DNA from 4 places in the Acidovorax bellezanensis genome. Region 1 is predicted to be linked to each of the others. Evidence: riboswitches for the same ligand, from Rfam matches in the RefSeq annotation. Region 1 holds a riboswitch; each other region holds the start of a gene.
The links. Region 1 has a riboswitch for cobalamin ahead of N0K08_RS13690 (TonB-dependent receptor). Riboswitches for the same ligand answer to the same signal wherever they lie in the genome.
Positions count from the first base shown of each region.

Region 2: it holds a riboswitch for cobalamin, as region 1 does, so the genes downstream of both, N0K08_RS20350 (TonB-dependent receptor domain-containing protein) here and N0K08_RS13690 (TonB-dependent receptor) in region 1, are expected to answer to the same signal.
Region 3: it holds a riboswitch for cobalamin, as region 1 does, so the genes downstream of both, N0K08_RS14195 (TonB-dependent receptor) here and N0K08_RS13690 (TonB-dependent receptor) in region 1, are expected to answer to the same signal.
Region 4: it holds a riboswitch for cobalamin, as region 1 does, so the genes downstream of both, cobO (cob(I)yrinic acid a,c-diamide adenosyltransferase) here and N0K08_RS13690 (TonB-dependent receptor) in region 1, are expected to answer to the same signal.

Region 1 is NZ_JAODYH010000006.1:48,064-51,293, forward strand. It holds gene N0K08_RS13680 (hypothetical protein) at 1-89, opposite strand, end outside; gene N0K08_RS13685 (MetQ/NlpA family ABC transporter substrate-binding protein) at 290-1,078, opposite strand; cobalamin riboswitch at 1,343-1,579, shown strand; gene N0K08_RS13690 (TonB-dependent receptor) at 1,796-3,230, shown strand, end outside.
Region 2 is NZ_JAODYH010000014.1:86,669-89,898, reverse strand. It holds gene N0K08_RS20355 (ABC transporter substrate-binding protein) at 1-81, opposite strand, end outside; gene N0K08_RS20350 (TonB-dependent receptor domain-containing protein) at 135-1,982, opposite strand; cobalamin riboswitch at 2,047-2,283, opposite strand; gene N0K08_RS20345 (CopD family protein) at 2,303-2,773, opposite strand; gene sstT (serine/threonine transporter SstT) at 2,801-3,230, opposite strand, start outside.
Region 3 is NZ_JAODYH010000007.1:30,125-33,354, reverse strand. It holds gene N0K08_RS14195 (TonB-dependent receptor) at 1-1,814, opposite strand, end outside; cobalamin riboswitch at 2,031-2,283, opposite strand; tRNA gene N0K08_RS14190 (tRNA-Val) at 2,403-2,477, opposite strand; gene N0K08_RS14185 (GntR family transcriptional regulator) at 2,635-3,230, opposite strand, start outside.
Region 4 is NZ_JAODYH010000004.1:142,621-145,850, reverse strand. It holds gene N0K08_RS08855 (c-type cytochrome) at 1-174, shown strand, start outside; gene N0K08_RS08850 (alpha/beta hydrolase) at 432-1,328, opposite strand; cobalamin riboswitch at 1,596-1,811, shown strand; gene cobO (cob(I)yrinic acid a,c-diamide adenosyltransferase) at 1,930-2,556, shown strand; gene N0K08_RS08840 (ABC transporter substrate-binding protein) at 2,556-3,230, shown strand, end outside.

The sequences.
Region 1 (3,230 bases):
GTCTTGTCACGCGTGACTTCGTTCAAGCCGATGCGGACGGCCTTTTCAAGGGAAAGGGCTGGGGAAGGGGACAGCGTATCTTCAGACATGGAGAAATCCTGTGGGCCGAGGGCAAAATGCCGTCTGGAAAAATGGGATCAAGCAGACGATGGCGGCTATTTCACCATAGGCGACACGAGTTGTGTTGCATCCACTTACACATTTACATATTTTTGAGGCCAGACCGTTTTGCGGCGCCCACAAAAAAGCGCTGCCAGGCAGCGCTTGATTGGGGTGGGGCAGGCCGCGCTCAGAACGCCGGAACGACCGCGCCCTTGTATTTTTCCTGCAGGAACTTCTTCACGTCTTCGCTGCGCAGGGCTTGCATCAGCTTGGCGATGGTCGGGTCGTTGGCGCGGTCCTGGCGGGCGACCACGATGTTGGCGTAGGGCGAGTCCTTGCCTTCGATGAACAAGGCGTCCTTGGTGGGGTTGAGCTTGGCTTCGATGGCGTAGTTGGTGTTGATCAGGGCCAGATCCACGTCCGCCAGGGCGCGTGGCAGCAAAGGCGCTTCCAGTTCCTTGAACTTGAGCTTCTTGGGGTTCTTCACCACATCCATCGGGGTCGGGGTCAGGCTCTTGGGGTCCTTGAGCTCAATCAGGCCCTGCTTGGCGAGCAGGATCAGGGCGCGTCCGCCGTTGGACGGGTCGTTGGGGATGGCCACGGTGGCGCCGTCCTTCAAATCCTTGACGTTCTTGACCTTGCTGGAGTAGGCACCAAACGGCTCGACATGGACCTTGCCGTTGGGCACGGCCACCAGGGAGCTCTTGCGGTCCTTGTTGTAGCTGTCGAGGTAGGGCTGGTGCTGGAAGAAATTGGCGTCGAGCTGCTTGTCTTCCACGGCCGCATTCGGCTGGACGTAGTCGCTGAATTCGCGCACCTGCAGATCAATGCCCTGCTTTTTCAGCACGGGCTTGATGTGGTTGAGGATTTCGGCCTGGGGCACGGCAGTGGCCGCGACCTTGAGCACCACGTCGGCCGCGTGGACCGTCAGGGCCAGGCTGGCGAAGGCAAGAGCAGAGAGGGTTTTCTTCAACATACAAAAGGCTTTCTTGGATGGGAATGGCAACAAACGACCTGCGCCTCAACCAGTGAACCTGCAGCGCAGCAAGCCTCTAGTCTAGTGGCGCGCAAGCCGCATGAAAACCAGGAATGCAATTCTGGTTATAAGAATGTGGTTTTTTATGCAAATATGCAGTTTTTGATGCCTGCGGTAGTCCGGCCCGGGCTCGCCGCGGAGAAATGGCGCTTTCCCCTGATAATGCGGCCAGGCGTCGATCGGGTGGTGAGACTTCACTTCCCGGTGGCGCCCAGATTCGAAGGTGTTCGACAAGCAGGTGCGCTGGGCTTCAAAGTCTCGCAATTCCTGCGCTGCCCCCGCAACGGTAGGCGAAATCTCAGGTCCTCAGGCTGGCCCATTCATGGCTGGCAGTCACTGCGTCGATGTATGGCGTGGGAAGGCGAGGGCTGAGTCGGAGTGCTCTAAAGAGCCCGCCGGCGTTTCGCAAGCCCGGATACCGGCCTTTGTGATCGCTTCGGACGCCGCGGGAGTGCGCATGTCTGGGCAGGTGGGCGGCTGGCTTGTGCGTGGCCGCCAACTTGCCCCCTGGCTGCGTGCACTGCGGTGGGTATTGATCTGTGCGTTTCGCGGGTGAGCGAAGCGCACGTTTGAAATCTTCGCATGCACTCCTTTGTCAGTTCGTGGCCGACACGCGGCCGCGCCGCTTCGTCTTCGCCCTCTTTTTCCGCGTACTCCATGGCCGCCTTGCGCCCGGGCTTTCGCTTGCAGCGCTCGGCCGCACTGTGCCTGCTGGCCTGCGGCGCGGCGCTTGGCGGCATCGCTCCCGCCGCCGCGGAAGTCACGGGGAATAAAAATCCCCAGGCGCTGGAGGATGTGTTCGTCACGGCCACGGCGCGTCCCGAAGACCGTTCGCGCATCGCCGCCACCACGCAGACCATAGACCGCGCGGAAATAGAGCGCTCCTCGGCGCGTTCGGTCACGGACCTGCTGGCCGAGCATGCGGTCGGCTTTCTGAGCGAATGGACGGCCGCCCAGACTTCGCTGAACCTGCGCGGCGCCTCCACCGACGGCCAGGGCCGCGACTACCGCAGCCAGGTAGCGGTGCTGCTCAACGGGCGGCGCGCGGGCACGGCCAATCTGTCCAAGCTCAGCCTGTCGGATGTGGAGCGCATAGAAATCGTGCGCGGCCCGGCCTCGGTGGTCTACGGCAGCCAGAACATGGGCGGGGTGATCAACATCATCCTGCGCACCGGCGCCAGCGGCGGCGGCAATCGCGTGTCCGCCGTGGGCGGCAGTGCGGGCCTGTGGCGTGCCGATACGCAGCTCAGCGGTGCCAATGAGCAGTGGGACTGGTACATAGGCGCGAACGTGGGCGGGCGTGACGATTACACCTCGGGCAGCGGTGGCTCCGAGATGACGAACACCAGCTACAAGCGCCGCGGCGCGACCGGCGCGCTGGGCTGGCAGCTCGCCGATCTGCACCGCCTGGAATTGCAGTTGCGCACCGACGGCATCTACAACGCCGGCTTTCGCGGTTCGGGCGCCAACATCTACAGCCGTGACAACCGCTACAACCAGTCGGCCGATCTCAAGTACGAGGGCGCCTTGCCTGGCCAGCGCGTGAGCTGGCTGGCGCATCTTTATAGCTTCACCGATGTGGACGAGTTCAACTGGGCCTCGCCGGTCATCAAGTCGGGCGTGAATGCCGTGCCCGGCACGGCGCGCGACTACAACATCCGCAAGCTCGACGCCACCGGCTTGCGCCTGCAGCCGCGCCTGCGCCTGAGCGATTCCAACGACTTGCTGCTGGGCTTTGACTACGAGAAAAACCGCCTGCGCTCGGACCGCGAACGCAGGGCCATGCCGGGCGGCCCCGCAGGCCAGGTCGCGCCCTACGACAACAACCAGACCGAGCACACCCATGCGCTGTACCTGGAAGATGCGCAGAACTTCCTGGGTGACCGCGTGACGCTGCGCGCCGGCGTGCGCAAGACCTGGGGCGAGACGCGTTTCGACCAGACGCCGAACGTGCCCATGGCCGTGACCACGACGCGCGATTACGACAAGCTCACCTGGTCCACCGGCGCGACCTGGAAAGTCACTGACGCCTGGGCCTTGCGCACAGGTGCCTCCACCGGGTTTCGCGCGCCCACGGCGAGCGAACTGTCGT
Region 2 (3,230 bases), on a different contig from region 1:
TCCCAACAGCGCGCAGGCCAGCAGGGCGCTGTACAGAGCGCAGGGCCAGGAAATAAAACGGTGCGGCAGGGAAGAAGGCATCAAGGACAGGTAGCGGGGCGCGGACACCCCGCTACCTTAAGGCAAAAGCGCGCTCAGTTCTGCGGCGCCCATTTCATGCTGATGAAGAGCGTGCGACCGCCATTGGCATAGCCCTTGGTCGGAGCATAGTCGCGGTCGGCCAGGTTGTTGATCCGCGCCAGCAGCGCCCAGTCCTTGTTCAGCTTGCGCTGGGCGTAGAGGTTGACCACGCCGTAGCCGCCCAGGCTGTCGCTGTTGGCAGCATCGGTGAAGCGCGCGCTGTAGAGCTGGGCTTCGCTGCCCAGCGTCCAGCCCGCGACCTGGGTGTCGGCCGTGAGCTTGAACATGCGCTTGGAGCGGTAGGGCAGCAGCTTGCCGTTTTCCAGATTCTTGGGGTTGAGGAAGTCCAGCGACAGGCCCAGGTTCAGCCGGTCCAGGCGGGTCGCGCCGCTGAGCGTCAAGCCCTTGAGTTCCACGCTTTCCCAGTTGCGGTAGCAGTTGCAGGCCGGCATGCTGGTCCAGTCGTAAGTGATCTGGTTCTTGATCTTGTTGCGGTAGGCCACGGCGGACAGCTGATGGCTGCCGGCGGTGTAGTGCAGCCCGGTTTCGAGGTTGGTGCTGCTTTCTGGCTTCAGATCGATCGCGGCCTGGCCGGTGAAGCGTTCGTACAGCGTGGGCGTGCGAAAGGCCGTGCCGGCCGAAGCCACCCAGCGCAGCGTGTCACCCAGTTGCAGGCCGTAGCCCAGGCCGCCCGTGGTCTTGCTTTGCTGGTCGCGGATACGGTCATGGCGTGCATTGGCGTCGAACTGCTGCGCGCCATTGGCATAGCGCCAGCCCGCCGACAACGAATCCTGCACGCGGCGGCTGTCGGTGTTCTGGGTCCAGGCGTAGTTGGTGGTCAGCCGGTCCTCGCGCCGCTCGAGATCGAGGTTCAGGCGGTGGGCGCCCAGTTTCCACTGGTTTTGCCACAGGTAGTTGGTGCTGTTGCCCTTGGCGCTTTCGGGGGTCGTGGTGTTGCGCTGGGTGTCGTTGCGGGACTGGCCCAACTGCACCACGCTTTGGTAGCGGTCGCTCCAGGCGGCCTGCCAGCGCAGCGAGCCCGTGGTGTTCTTCACGGTGTCGAAGTCGTCGAAAGGCGGTGGGCTCTGGTCGTAATGGGCCTTGAGGCGGTTGTGCAGCAGGCGCGCATCGAATTGGTGGATGCCTTGTTTCAGGCCGGCATTGAGCCCCAGCGAAGAATTGGCATAGCCGTCCTTGTCGGGGTTGGCCACCCAGGGGCTGCCCACATTGAAGCCGTCACTGCGCTCGTCGGCCACATGCAGGCCATAGCTCCAGCCATTGGCGCCGCCTTGCAGGCCCGTGGCGACCTTGGAGCTGTGCTGGCTGCCCAGGCCGGCCTCGGCGTAGGCGCGCAGCGGACCGTCGCCCCGGCGCGTGAAGATCTGGATCACGCCGCCCATGGCATCCGAGCCGTAGATGGCCGCGGCCGGGCCGCGCAGCACTTCGATGCGCTCGATCTGTGCCAGCGGCAGGGCCTCCCAGACCGCTCCGCCTTGCATTTCCTGGCTGCTGTAGCGCACGCCGTCGATGAACACGGCCGTGTGCTGGTTGCCGGCGCCACGCAGCGATACCGAAGTGATCTGTCCGGGGCCGCCGTTGCGCGTGATCTGTACGCCGGGTACTTGGGACAGCAGGTCGGCGACACCGACGGCGCCGCTGCGCTCAATGGCCGCGGCGTCGATCACGCTCATGTCGGCCGTGACGGTGCGCAGTGGCTGGGGCAGGCGCGCGGCCGTGACCACCATGGTGTCCAGCGCGGGCGCGGTCTGCGCACCGGCGGCGGAGCACAGGCCGAGGACGGCCAGCGCGCAGGCGCTCATACGCGCCGGCACGCCGGCGTGGATTGCTTGGAAAAAAGTCATGAAAGGCATACCAGTTCGCGCCAGCGACCCCGCCGACACTTCACTCACAAGGCTTTTGCCCGGGGCAAAAACCACCTTGTTGGCCGGTATCCAGACTGGTGAGTGGACGGACATGGCCTTCCCGGCGTGGTGGACGCCAGTGGCTTGCAGATGTCCGTTGGCCTGCGATAACAGGTTCTGATCACTGACTGTTGCGGGGGCAGTACAGGCCAGGCGGGCGAAATGCATCGCCGCCACCCTGTTTCCCGTTTAACGGCCCGGCAAGAACTGCAGGGCACGCACCAACGCCGCGATTCTAGCGTGGTGCGGCGTCCTGGTCTTCAGGCCGAAAGCCGCAGCACGGTGACGATCACCACGCCTATGGCCAGATTGGCCGCGACCCAGAAGCGGATGCTGGCAAGGGCCTTGCCGCCGGCGGGCCAGTCGGCCGCTTGCACGGCACGATCGAGGCGCTTGAACAGTGCGAAACGGATATGGCCGAACAAGGCCGCCATCACCAGGCCCAGCGCCGCCATCACTTTCCACGACAGCGGCATATGGAATTGCAGGTCGGCCATGGCCGCCATCTGGTAGACCGAAGCCACCATGCCCAGGCCCGACAGCAGCAGCACCAGCACCGTCACCAGCATGGCCGCGAAAAAGCGCCGCAGCACGGCGTGCATCAGCGGCACCCGCACGGAGGGCTCCAGCGTCTGCACGGCGGGGCGCAGGAAAAAGTGCGAAAACACCATGCCGCCCAGCCAGACGATGACGGCCAGCAGGTGGATGTACTTGAGGGGGGCAAACAGCATGGAGGGCCTGTGGTTGGTAGTCGGTGGTCAGAGACCCGTGGTCTTGCGCGCTTCGGCCTGGCAGGCCGCGGCGGTGAAGAGCACGTCGGTCGAGGAGTTCAGCGCGGTCTCGGCGGAGTCTTGCAGGATACCGATGATGAAGCCAATCGCCACGACCTGCATGGCCACGTCGTTGGAAATGCCGAACAGGCTGCAGGCCAGGGGAATCAGCAGCAGCGAGCCGCCCGCCACGCCGGCCGCGCCGCAGGCACAGACCGACGCCACCACGCACAGCAAAATCGCCGTGGGGATGTCGACCACGATGCCCAGCGTATGGGCGGCCGCCAGGGACAGCACGCTGATGGTAATGCCCGCGCCCGCCATGTTGATGGTCGCGCCCAGGGGAATGGCGATGCTGTACGTGTCGGGATCCAGGTTCAGGCGCTTGGCCAGGGCCAGGTTGATGGGGATGTTCGCG
Region 3 (3,230 bases), on a different contig from region 1:
GACGCACGCCAGTCGCCCGTCTTGTAGTGGGCCCAGACGTTGGCCGAGTAGCGCGGCACGTTGGCGGGCCGGTTGCCCGAGCGGTCCATGCCGGCGCTGCCTTCGCGCAGCGTATCGAAGCGGGCATCCACATAGGCCAGGTTGCCTTCAACGCGCAAGGACTTCGTGGCATGCAGCACCGAAGTGAACTCCACCCCGGTGGAAGACTGCTGCCCACCCTGGATGGACTCGGACGGACGGTTGGGATCGCGGGTGATGATGTCCTTCTTGGTGATGTCGAACACCGCCAGCGTCCATTCGCCGCGCCCCTCGGGCAGTTGCTGCTTGAAGCCGACTTCCACCTGGCGGCCCTGGGTCAGGCTGAAGCCCGACGAGGACTTGTTCAGCGACAGCAGGCTGGTCACCGGGTCATGGCCGGCGCTCAGCTGGGCATAGACACTGCTGCGCGCGCTGATGCGGTGCGTCAGGCCCAGGCGCCAGGAAGTGCCTCCCAGGAACTTGTCGAATGCCGCGCCGTTCACCAAATCCTGGCGATCGAAGTCATACATGTCGCGGCGCACGCCGGCCATCAACTGCCATTGCGGGTGCAGTTGCCAGACATCTTCCAGATAGAGGGCGTTCTGCCGGATCCTGGAAGCCACGCGGGCCCGGTAGGCATCCGGGCTGTCCCAATAGCCGTTGCGTGTATTCCAGGCCGACACCTGCGATTCGCCACCGTAGGGCGAGTTGCTGGCCACCGTGAGCTTGGCTTCGGACAGGTCCCAGCCCATGGCGATCTGGTGGTCGGCAGGCGCCATGACCCAGCCCAGGCGGTTGCCGGTCTGCGCCAGATCGTGGCCGATCTGCAGATAGTCGTAACGATCCACCGTGCCAGCGGCCCTGTCGTAGCTGTAGCCTTCGATATTCTTCCAGTGGCGGTCGGCCTTGAAATGGTAGAGCTCATTGCGCAGCGTCATGCCGTCCCGCGGCTGCCACTGCAGCTTGGCCTTGTAGCGCTGGTCCTTGTAGTGGATATCGCTGTCCAGGAAGTTGAAATTCTTGTCGCGCAGCTCGGTGGCCAGGCGGCCATCCACCACGGGCGTGCCGAAGTAACGCTCGGGCTTCTGGTCGCTGAAGTCGGCCGTCAAGTCCACTTGCAGATCGCCACGCGGCTGCCAGCGCAGGCCACTCATCAGCTTCTGGCTGTCGCTGCGGCCCAGATCCCGCTCGCCGTCGCTGCGCTCGCCATAGGCGTCGACGCGGTAGCTCCATTCCTGGCCCAGTGCGCCGCTGGCACCGATGCCGGCGCGGACCGTGCCATGCGCGCCTGCGCCCAGCAGGACTTCGGTCGCGCGCTCGCGGCTGGGCTGCTTGCGGATGGCGTTGACCGTCGCGCCCATGGTGCCGCTGCCATACATCAGCGAGCCCGGGCCGCGCAGCACTTCAAAGCGCTCGTAGCCCCAGCTGTTGCTCGGGTAGGTGGTCGTGCCCGCGGCCACGCCCAGGACCAGGCCATCTTCGGCCACGCCCACGGAATCGACGCCATCAAAGCCGCGGCTGGCGAACGACAGGCCGCCGTTGCCGGGCGAGCCGGTCGCCGTCAGGCCTACCGTGCGGCTGACCGCATCCCCCACCGCATGGTCCGCGCGTTCGCTGACCTGCTCCGCCGACACACTGTCCAGGCTGGCCGGCAGATCCTGAATGGGCACGGCCACATAGGAGCCCGAACGCGAAGGCCGATCCAGCTGCAAAGCCGGGTCGTCGCGCGAATCCTTGACCAGCACATCGGGCAGCGCCGCCTGCGCCATGGCGGCCAGGGGAAAGGCCAGCTGCACCGCGGCGCAGCCGATAGTCAGGAAAAAACGGGGGGAAGAAAAAAGACGAACGCGCTCAGCAGAGCGCAAGCATGTGTAAGGCATTGGAACAAAAGGCTCATACCACCTGATGTGAAGGCCGCACACATGGCACCTTGCCGCCCACGGGGAACGGCAAAGCGCAAATAGGCCGCCGTCCACACCCCGCAGACAGTTTTGAGAACGATGCGCAAAGCGCACCACGACTATCCTCAGGCCGGTCTCCGGGCTCACAGGCGGCGCGATGCGCCAGATCCGGCCTTCCCAAACGTTCAACCCTTATCGTGGATAAGAATCGCTATCGTTCAGTGGCTGGGCCCCCTGCGGGGCTCCGTCGGATGGTTTCCTGTCTACCGTTGCGGGGGCAGCCAAGGCTTGAGGCCTTGCGGCCTGTACCTTGTTCCCGTTTCACTCGCATCTGCATGCGAACACCTGAAGCAGTTTGCCAAATCATTGGCAGCGCGAATTCTAGCAGTGACGCAGCAAAATAGGGGCGGTTTGGGGCCCGGCGGCAAACGCCGGCCCCAACGAAAAAAACCTCTTGGATCGCGGATCCAAGAGGTTTTTGTCTGGTGGGTAATACATGGTTCGAACATGTGACCCCTGCCGTGTGAAGGCAGTGCTCTACCACTGAGCTAATCACCCTGAACTGTTGTGCCAGCCATTGACTGGTCAATGCCCAAATTCTAACAGCGCGGCAAAGGGCTGCCAGGCAAAAAACCGCATTTTTTTGCCCCATGCCCCCGACTGCGTGGGCCCGGAATGCATTTCCCTGGAACGCCCGACGCATCAGGCCCGGGGCTTACTGCTCGTGCTGGATCTTGCGCCCGCGCTTGGCCCGGGTTCTGAGCAGCTCCATCTTCTGGAACGACTGCACCGTCAGCGCTTCGGGACTGACTTTGTCTCTGAGCACCTGCAGGATTTTCTCGCCGTGCTCCGAGCCATCTTGCGCTATGGCTTTTTCCAGCAGATGGCGGTCCTGGGTGCGCATGGCCAGGATGACATCCTCATGGGCGTGGTGTCCCGACACATCCATGGGACGGCCTTCCTCGTAGAGGAAGCGGATGCTGGGCCCCGTGATGGCCCACAGCGAGCGCAGCAGCGACATCAGATACGGCATCCTGTCCTGGCCGTAGAGCGCGAAATGGAATTGCACGTTCTTGCGCAGAATCGTCGCCACATCTCCCACGGCCTTGGCCTGGAGCAGTTCACCGTGGATCTGCTCCAGCCTGTGCGTGCCCTGCTGGGTCCAGTCCTGCATGCCCGCCGTTGCCGCCATGATTTCCAGCTGTATCCGGATGGAACGCACTTCCGCCAGTCCCGCGACGGTAGGCATGGGCACACGCACCGTGAATCCGCGCTGCCCCACGAGGATGTCCTTGGCCACCAGTTGAAGCA
Region 4 (3,230 bases), on a different contig from region 1:
CAGACCTTGCGCAAAGGCCGACACATGGGCGCTGGCCGCCCGCTTCTGCCGCCCATGCCCGCTGCCTTCGGACAGATGACCGACGCGGACCTCAGCGCCATATTCACTTACCTGAAGACAGTGCCGCCCGTACGCAACCGCGTGCCCGTACCTCTGCCGCCTGGCACCCGCTGACGCCGGATATCCGAACAGGCGTTCGCAGACAACATCAGCGTTCTCGTTTTTGCCCCGTGGTCTCCCGCTCCGATGGCGGTGGAGGCCCAAGACGGTTGGGAGGCGCACCCGGAGCTGGGTCATGCTCTCCCATCGAGCTGAGGGCCGTACAGGATGCCTGTTGCTACCTGTTGCGCACCGGAGAGGTCGTCGGGGCGCGACGGATGATCTGCTTCCAGGCACGCTGGCCGACGGCCGTGACCTGCCGGTCGCAGTACTCACTCGCCGGACCCGTAATGGTCCACGGCGTCACGCAGCAGCCGTCCAGCTTTGGTGACGCCTTGCCTGCCTTGCGCCAGCACCGGATGGTAATTGGGCCAGATGTGGAACATCTTCGGCCAGATTTCCAGCCGCACGCTCACATCGGCCAGACCTGCCGCACGGGCCAGCGCGATCGCATCATCCAGCAAGGCCTCTGTGGAGCCCACGAAAATCGTCAGGGGCGCGATGCCGCTCAGATCCGCGAAAACCGGAGACGCCAGAGGTGTCTCTCGCGGTCGCTCTCCCAGGTACTGCCCTGCCAGGAATTGCATGATCTCGCGGTTGAGGACAGGGTCTCGCTGCGCGTTGCGGCGGTAGCTGTCTGCGGTCGCCGTCATGTCCACCCAGGGCGAGAGAAGCAGAGCGCCAGCGGGTTGCTGCATGCCCAATTCTTTCAGCCGTACGAGCAAGGCCACGGCCAGGCCGGCTCCCGCGCTATCGCCGGCGACAGCGATCTGGCGGGGATGGACGCCGGAATCCAGGAGAAATCGGTATCCGCTGACCGCATCTTCCAGAGCCTGAGGAAACGGGCACTCAGGGGCGCGCCGGTACTCGAGGGCGAGCGTTCTCATCGCCGCCGCGCGACCCAACTCGCTCACGAGGTGCCGGTGGCTCTTCAGTGAGCCCCAGGCATATCCTCCGCCGTGCAGATAGAGGATGACTTCGCTGGTGCTCGCAACGGGCGTGGACGTCCATTCAGCCGGAACCCCGTGCGCCGTCACCGGTTCCACAAGGACATCCGCTGCCGGCGCAAAGCGGTCTCCCTGCGCGTCGTACGCCGCCCGACGTTGCGCATTGGAGAGGAATGTCGGCCGCTCACGGAGCATGGCTTCCAGTCGGTCAAGCTCATTCATCGGAACACCTCTTTCAGTACGACGGGTCTCCACGCACTTTAGAGCACGCACATGATGCTGGGCAAGCCTCAAGCGCGTCCGGTGGCAGGGGCGTGAACTGGATTTCGGCCTCGGTGTCGAAGAAGCGTGCGCTCCACAGAATCGCACAAACCGCGATTCGCAGCTTTGCGGTTCCACGATCAAGACAGCGCTGGAGTTTCCCAACGACTGCATCTGGGTGGTCCGCCCCAAGCCCCCTTTCCCCCTCCAGCCCCCGTCCCCTCCTATAATCGCCCCTACCGTACAGGAGTCCCACGTCGATGCCGACCTGGGGTGAAACGGGAAGTCCGGTGACCTTGGCGCTTTTGCGCTGAACATTCCGGCGCAGCCCCCGCTGCTGTAAGCCTGACAGACACACTCGATGCCACTGGGCCTGATGCCCGGGAAGGTGGTGTGCGCTGAATGAGGGCGAGCCAGAATACCGACCTGTACGAATGCAGTTTTATGCCACGGGGTGTGGGCCGTTTGCTGATCGGCCTGTCCACGCCTGCGCGCAGCGGCAGTCCTCTCGCAATCTCCTTCTCCCCTGGGACACTTTCATCGTGTTGGGCTCGGGGAGAGCATGGACGAATCATTCAAACTCGCGCATGCACAACGCATGCAGCGCAAAAAAGCGACCGTGGCCGCGGCCATGGAGCGCTCGCAAACGCTGCAAGGCATCGTGGTGCTGCTCACCGGCAACGGCAAAGGCAAGACCACGTCGGCCTTCGGCACGCTGTACCGGGCGCTGGGCCATGGGCATCGCGCGGGCGTGGTGCAGTTCATTTCCGGCACGCATTGCACGGGCGAAGTCACGTTCCTGCAGCACATGGGCCTGCTGGGCCAGGGGCGGCAGGCGCAGGTCGACTACCACGCCATGGCGACAGGATTCTCCTGGGACAGCCAGGGCTGGAGTGCGGACAAGGCCGCGGCCGAGCTGGCCTGGAGCCAGGCGCGGCGCATGCTGGCCGATGCCAGCCTGCAACTGGTGCTGCTCGATGAGCTGACCTTCATGCTGCAGTACGGCTATCTCGCCGTGGCCGAGCTGCTGCAGGCCATCAAGGGCCGGCCGGCGTCGCAGACCGTGATCATCACCGGGCGCGCGGCGGCGCCGGAGCTGCTGGCGCTGGCGGACACGGTCAGCGAGATCGCCGACACCCGGCACGCGTTCCGGGCCGGCGTCAAGGCCCAGCCGGGCGTGGACTTCTGATGCCGCGCCTTTACTGGCTGCTGGCGGCAGGCTTGGCGGCGTCCGCGGTGCAGGCGGCCGAGCCTTTGCCGCGGCTGATGTCGACCAATATCTGCGCCGACGTGCTGGCCCTGGGCCTGGCCGATCCGGCGCAAATCGTTTCCCTGTCGCGCCAGAGCCAGGACGCCCAGCGTTTCTCCCTGGCGAGCCAAGCGAAGCAATTCGCGGCCAACGATGCCTCGGCCGAAGACGTGCTGCATCTGAAGCCGCAGATCGTGCTGGCCTCGCGGCGCTGGAGCGCGCGCTACCAGGCCAGCCTGTTCAAGCGCCATGACATACAGATAGTGACGGTGCCGTTCCCCACGGACTGGGACGGCATTTTCAGCAGCACCAAGCGCATGGGCAAGGCCATGGGCCGGGAGCAGGCGGCCAAGGAGTTGCTGGCGAGCATAGACCAGCGCCTCAAGCAGCTGCAGGCCACGCCCCGGCCGTTCAATGCCTTGTACCTGCGGCCCAACGGCGGCAGCGCGGGGGCCAAGACCCATGTCGATGCGGTGCTCACCGCCGCCGGCCTGCACAACCATGCGACGGCCCTGGGCCTGCAGGGCTGGGGGCGTATCGATCTGGAGCGCATTCTGCAGAACCCGCCCGATGTCTTCATCACGCCTTCCATGGTCAACGACCTGGCCTATGCC